Regions from separate parts of the Kitasatospora sp. NPDC093102 genome, predicted to be linked through region 2. Evidence: riboswitches for the same ligand, from Rfam matches in the RefSeq annotation. Region 2 holds a riboswitch; the other holds the start of a gene.

Region 1 (3,398 bases), on a different contig from region 2:
TCCGGGCTGCCCGGCGTGCCGTGCCACAGCAGCATCCAGACCTGGCCGTCCGCCAGCGCGTGCAGCAGCCGCTCGTACGCGTCGTAGCGCTCCGGCGCAACGTCGCGCAGGGCGCGCTCCAACGCGCCGGGATCAGCCCCCGGGCGCCCGGCCGGTGCCTGGCCCCAGGGCCCCGGCCCACCGCCCGCTCCCGTTCCCGCACTCATGCGCCCACCTCGCCGCGCCTCTTTCCCTCAACCCGCCGGCCCGTCGGCCGTCTGCACGCACCCTATGGCGCGGCACCGGCCACCGCCACGGCGACGTGCCTTTGATACGAACCCCGCTCAAACCCTCGTGTAGAAGGGCATCACCCGGGTGAGCAGCCACTCGACCACCGGGTCGTCGGCGAGGTCGAGCAGTACGAGGTGGACGCCTCCGGGCAGCGGCGCGGTTCCCAGCGCTCGCCCGAGTGCCTCGTTCACCGCAGCCGGATCGGCCGGTGCCGCGGGGTCCAACTGGACGCCCACGAACATCACGGTCGGCTCGCCCTCGACGCTGGCCAGCGCCCTGCGGGCGGTCAGCACCCCGGGCAGCACCGACAGTTCGATCCGGCAGGCGGCCAGGAAGTGCTCCGGGTCCTCGCCCGGCACCGGCTCGCGCAGCGCCACCCGCCCGCCGGTCGGCTCCGAAGCGTCGGCAGCGGCCTCCCAGCGGTCCTCGCGCGGACCGCGGCGCAGCTCGGCGACCCCCTGCGGCGGCACCGGGATGCCCACCGCCGCCTCCGGGTTCACCGCGATGCCCAGGCCCAGCGGCAGCCCGCGGGCGAACTCCCGGACCGGCGCGATCACGAAGGCCATCCCCGGCGCCTGCTGGAGGAACACCTCCTGCGAGGAGAACACCGGCACGTACAGGTCGCCGCCCAGCTCGATGGTCGGCAAGTCCAGCGACTGCCCCTGCGGGTCGGCCCCGGCCGGCAGCGGCACCCACACCTGACTGCGGGCCAGCACCTCGATCACCCGCGGCGTCGCGCCCGGGTCGCCCAGGGCCGCGGTCAGCACCTGCTCAAGCTCGTTGGCCGGCCAGGAGCCGCCCGCCGGCGCCTCCTCCGGTCCGCCCCACCCCTGCTGCTGCTCCACCGGGTACCCCATGCGCCGCCGATTCCGCCCTCTGCCGTTCGGCCGCCCTCTGCTGTGCCGACGCGCAGCAGTCTAGAGGCGTGCGGGAGGTGAGGTTAGGGCTCGTGTTCGGGTGCCGGGCGGTGTGACCGGGTCCCCCCTCCCCTCGCCGTCCCGGACGTGCCATGATGTGCCCGTCCGACGGCATGCGCCGCGGGCCCCCACAACTCCATACCGGCCGCTCGAACCCGCGCGGGAGAGCCCGGAGTGCCGCTCAGGCACAGCCGGCGCCGAAGGAGCAAGTCCTCCCCGGAATCTCTCAGGCACCCCTACCGCACGGGTTAGGCACATCTGGAAAGCGGCGCCCGGCCCTGTCGTGCGCCCACCCACGGTGCAAGCCGCCATGCTGTCCCCCAAGCTGGAAACAGCTGTGGGCAGGTGGGCGGTGAAGCTCTCAGGTTCGACGACAGATGGGGAGACCCACGCCGCCGCATGCCCGCGCGCAGGGTCGGCCCCGAGCGGGTCCGGTCCCGGCGCGTGCACCCCTGAGTGCCCCGACCGAGGAGTTCCTGGCCATGTCGTCCCTCCGCCTGACCGCGCTCGACGCGCTGCACCGCGCCCTCGGCGCGACCATGACCGACTTCGCCGGCTGGGACATGCCGCTGCGCTACGGCAGCGAGCGCGAGGAGCACCTCGCCGTCCGCACCAAGGCCGGTCTGTTCGACCTCTCACACATGGGCGAGATCACCGTCACCGGCCCGCAGGCCGGCGAGATGCTGGACCACGCGCTGGTCGGCTTCGTCTCCGCGCTGGGCGTGCTGCGCGCCCGCTACACCATGATCTGCGCCGAGGACGGCGGCATCCTGGACGACCTGATCGTCTACCGCCTGCGCGAGGACGCCTTCCTGGTCGTCGCCAACGCCTCCAACGCCCAGCTGGTCCTCGACGAGCTGATCGCCCGCGCCAAGGGCTTCGACGCCGTCGTCACCGACGACCGCGACACCTACGCGCTGATCGCCGTCCAGGGCCCGGAGGCCACCGGCATCCTGGCGAAGACCACCGACGCCGACCTGCCCGGCCTGAAGTACTACGCGATCCTCCCGGCCCAGGTGGCCGGCCGCAACGTGCTGCTCGCCCGCACCGGCTACACCGGCGAGGACGGCTTCGAGATCTTCTGCCACCCGGCCGACGCCGAGCCGGTCTGGCAGGCGCTGACCGCCGCCGGCGAGGGCCACGGCCTGGTCCCGTGCGGCCTGTCCTGCCGCGACACGCTGCGCCTGGAGGCCGGCATGCCGCTGTACGGGCACGAGCTGTCCACCGACCTCACCCCGTTCGACGCCGGCCTGGGCCGGGTCGTCCGCTTCGACAAGACCACCAACGAGGGCGCCTTCGTCGGCCGCAAGGCGCTGGAGCAGGCCGCCGCCGCGGCCGAGACCAACCCGCCGAAGGTGCTGGTCGGCCTGGTCTCCGAGGGCAAGCGGGTGCCGCGCGCCGAGTACACCGTGGTCTCCACCGAGGGCGAGCCGATCGGCCGGATCACCTCCGGCGCGCCGTCCCCGACCCTGGGCAAGCCGATCGCGATCGCCTACGTCGACGCCGCCAACGCCGCCCCCGGCACCACCGTGGCGGTGGACGTGCGCGGCAAGCACGAGCCCGTCCAGGTCGTCGCGCTGCCGTTCTACAAGCGCGCCCGCTGAGGCCTCCCGGGCCCGCCTTTCCCCCGTACCCGCACGTCGCAGCCGTCCGAGTGACGGCCCGCTTCGCCGTGCCCGCTTCCCATCCTGGAGAATGACGCCATGAGCAACCCCCAGCACCTGCAGTACACCAAGGAGCACGAGTGGCTGACCGCCGCCGAGGACGGTGTCTCCACGGTCGGCATCACCAAGCACGCCGCCGACGCCCTCGGTGACATCGTCTACGTGCAGCTGCCCGAGGTCGGCGACACCGTGACCGCCGGCGAGACCTGCGGCGAGCTGGAGTCCACCAAGTCGGTCAGCGACCTGTACTCCCCGGTGACCGGCGAGATCACCGAGGTCAACCAGGACGTCCTGGACGACAACGCCCTGGTCAACAGCGCCCCGTTCGAGGGCGGCTGGCTGTTCAAGGTGCGCGTCGAGGCCACCGACGAGCTGCTCAGCGCCGACGAGTACGACAAGCTCACCCACTCGGCCTGAGCCCCGCGGGGGCGGCCGCAGCACCACGGCCGCCCCGCTCCTCCACGGCCCACCCGTCACCACCACCACCCTTCCAAGGGCGCGCTTCGCGCGGCACCCCCGCCTCTCCTCCCCGGGAAGACCACACCAT
Region 2 (3,398 bases):
GATGCAGCCCCCTTGGTCCCGCGGCGGGTGTGGCAGGCGCGTCGGTGGGGGTGGATGCGGGATGCGGCCTCGGTCCCGCGGCGGGTGTGGCGGGTGTCGCGGTGGGGGCGGAGGTGGGATGCAGCCTTGGCCCCGCGGCGGGTGTGGAGGTGGGCTGCGGCTGCGGCCTCGGTCCCGCAGTGGGTGCGGCAGGTGCGTCGGCGGGGGCGGCGGGGGGCGCGGCCGGCGGGAAGGTGGTGGCAGCCGTGGGGGTGCCGAGGTTCCGCATGTCGGCCTCCGGGGGGGTCCTGGGTGTGTCGGCGATTGGGGGTGCAGCGGCAGCGGGGGTTCTGGCCGGGGCGGCTTCGGGGGAGTGCTCGGAGGTGTGGAAGGTGAGCGACTTGGCCGGGGCTGCCGCGGCCGTCGTGGTGGCGGCCGCGGTGGTGCCGAAGTCGAGGTCGGGCTGCTCGGCGTGGCTCACGTCATTGCCGTCCGGGCGGCCGTCCGCCAGGGTGTCGAGCCCGTAGTAGCGGTAGAGCTGGAGCTCCTGGGCGGGTGACAGGTGCTGGCCGACGCCGAAGTCCGGCGACTCCTTCACCAGTGACTTGTCGTACGGCACCCGGAGTTCGTCGCCGGAGAACTCACTCGTGGTCAGCGGGACGAAGGCGTCCCGGCCGAAGATGCCGGTCCGGACCGCGGCCCACTCGGGCCGGCCGGTGGCGTCGTCCAGGTAGACCTCGTCGACCGTGCCGATCTTGTCTCCGTTGCGGTCGACGGCTTTGTGACCGATGAGGTCCCGCGGGTCGATGTCGGTCTGCACTCTTTCCTCCCGTGCACTGGGCCTGCGGAACTCCCGCAGGAAGGCGGTCGAAGCGCCCGTTCCGTCCATCACTTCACACCAAAAGCCATGAATCGGACGGGTGCGACCGGGGTGCGCCGGACGGGCTGCTCGTTGGACCGTCCGGGGGACGCGCGTAGACCCCGAGTGACCTGACGCACCCGTGATCGGGGGGCCTCCCGCTGGTACCCTGGGCGACGACCGCAGAGCCCGCTCGGGAGAGTCTCCGACTGCGAAAACCGCTGGTCGGAGCGCCGAAGGAGCAACTCCTCCCCGGAATCTCTCAGGCATCCGTACCGTGTGGGGTAGGTCACTCTGGAAAGCAGGGCAGGGGCGTCGGCACGGGAGCCGGCGATCACCACCCTCACCGACGGTGCAAGCCGGCGGAGCGCCCACAGCGCCCCGTGCGGGTGAAGCTCTCAGGTCCCGATGACAGAGGGGGAGGCCTGTCGGGTTCGCTCGCCCAGGCTGGTCCGCTGTCCGCAGCGGTGAAGGCCGGCCGGCGTGCGTACCCCCGCCGGTCCGTGACCAGGAGGCCTCGACCACCATGAACGCCCAGCCGAACGCGGGACGCCCCACCGGCGCCTCGACCCTCACCGAGCTTGAGCTGGCCAGCCCCTTCGAGAACCGCCACATCGGCCCCGACGCCCCCGCGCAGGAGAAGATGCTGGCGTCCGTCGGCTACGGCTCGCTGGACGAGCTCGCCGCCACCGCGGTGCCCGAGGCGATCCGCTCCATCACCGCCCTGGACCTGCCCGCGGGCCGGACCGAGGCCCAGGTCCTCGCCGAGCTGCGCGAGCTGGCCGGCCGCAACCAGGTGCTCCAGCCGATGATCGGCCTGGGCTACTACGGCACGTTCACCCCGCCGGTGATCCTGCGCAACGTCATGGAGAACCCGGCCTGGTACACCGCCTACACCCCGTACCAGCCGGAGATCTCGCAGGGCCGCCTGGAGGCGCTGCTCAACTTCCAGACCGTGGTCTCCGACCTGACCGGCCTGCCGACCTCCGGCTCCTCGCTGCTGGACGAGGGCACCGCGGCCGCCGAGGCGATGGCGCTGGCCCGCCGCGTCACCAAGGTCAAGGGCGGCGTCTTCCTGGTCGACGCCGAGACCCTGCCGCAGACCGTCGCGGTGATCAACACCCGCGCCGTGCCGACCGGCGTCGAGGTCGTCGTCGCCGACCTGTCCGAGGGCATCCCGGCCGAGATCGCCGAGCGCGGTGTCTTCGGCGTGCTGCTCCAGTACCCGGGTGCCACCGGCGTGGTCCGCGACCTCGCCCCGCTGATCGAGCAGGCGCACGGTCTGGGCGCGATCGTCGCCGTCGCCGCCGACCTGCTCGCGCTGACCCTGCTCAAGTCCCCGGGTGCGCTGGGCGCCGACATCGCCTGCGGCACCTCGCAGCGCTTCGGCGTGCCGATGGGCTTCGGCGGCCCGCACGCCGGCTACCTGTCGGTGCGCGCCGAGTACGCCCGCTCGCTGCCCGGCCGCCTGGTCGGCGTCTCCGTCGACGCGGACGGCAACCGCGCCTACCGCCTGGCGCTGCAGACCCGCGAGCAGCACATCCGCCGCGAGAAGGCCACCAGCAACATCTGCACCGCCCAGGTGCTGCTCGCCGTGATGGCCTCGATGTATGCCGTCTACCACGGCCCGGACGGCCTGGCCGACATCGCCCGCCGTACCCACCGCTACGCCGCCGCCCTCGCCGAAGGCCTGCGGGCCGGCGGCGTCGAGCTGCTGCACGGCGAGTTCTTCGACACCGTCACCGCCGTCGTCCCGGGCCGCGCCGCCGAGATCGCCGCCGCTGCCCGCGCCAACGGCATCAACGTCCACCAGGACGGCGCGGACCGGATCTCCGTCTCCACCGACGAGACCACCACCCGCGAACACCTGGCCGGCGTCTGGGCCGCGTTCGGCGTCCCCGCCGTCGAGGTCGCCGAGGCCGCCGAGGCGCTGCCCGCCGCGCTGCTGCGCGAGGACGAGTACCTGACCCACCCGGTCTTCCACAGCCACCGCTCGGAGACCGCCATGCTGCGCTACCTGCGCCGCCTGTCGGACCGGGACTACGCGCTGGACCGCGGCATGATCCCGCTGGGCTCCTGCACCATGAAGCTCAACGCGACCACCGAGATGGAGGCGGTGACCTGGCCGGAGTTCGGCCAGCTGCACCCCTTCGCGCCGATCGACCAGGCCCAGGGCTTCCTGACCCTGATCCGCCAGCTGGAGCAGCAGCTGGTCGAGGTGACCGGCTACGACGCCGTGTCGATCCAGCCGAACGCGGGTTCGCAGGGCGAGCTGGCCGGCCTGCTCGCCGTGCGCGCCTACCACCACGCCAACGGCGACACCCAGCGCGACGTCTGCCTGATCCCGTCCTCGGCGCACGGCACCAACGCGGCCTCCGCGGTGATGGCCGGCATGCGCGTGGTCGTGGTGAAGACCCTGGTCGACGGCGACGTGGACGTCGATGACCTGAAGGCCAAGATCGAGAAGCACCGCGACAACCTCGCCGTGCTGATGGTCACCTACCCGTCCACCCACGGCGTGTACGAGACCCAGATCACCGACATCTGCGCCCTGGTGCAC

What was found. Region 2 has a riboswitch for glycine ahead of gcvP (aminomethyl-transferring glycine dehydrogenase). Riboswitches for the same ligand answer to the same signal wherever they lie in the genome.
Region 1: another riboswitch for glycine. It lies ahead of gcvT (glycine cleavage system aminomethyltransferase GcvT); the one in region 2 lies ahead of gcvP (aminomethyl-transferring glycine dehydrogenase).

Annotation. Positions count from the first base shown of each region.
Region 1 covers NZ_JBFBFA010000003.1:426,931-430,328, reverse strand. Annotated here, with positions in the region: gene AB0O11_RS07535 (enhanced serine sensitivity protein SseB C-terminal domain-containing protein) at 1-206, opposite strand, end outside; gene AB0O11_RS07530 (enhanced serine sensitivity protein SseB C-terminal domain-containing protein) at 324-1,127, opposite strand; glycine riboswitch at 1,338-1,439, shown strand; gene gcvT (glycine cleavage system aminomethyltransferase GcvT) at 1,670-2,791, shown strand; gene gcvH (glycine cleavage system protein GcvH) at 2,891-3,268, shown strand; gene glyA (serine hydroxymethyltransferase) at 3,397-3,398, shown strand, end outside.
Region 2 covers NZ_JBFBFA010000036.1:64,399-67,796, reverse strand. Annotated here, with positions in the region: gene AB0O11_RS30605 (YsnF/AvaK domain-containing protein) at 1-460, opposite strand, end outside; partial or broken gene AB0O11_RS30600 (PRC-barrel domain-containing protein) at 494-799, opposite strand; glycine riboswitch at 1,023-1,126, shown strand; gene gcvP (aminomethyl-transferring glycine dehydrogenase) at 1,365-3,398, shown strand, end outside.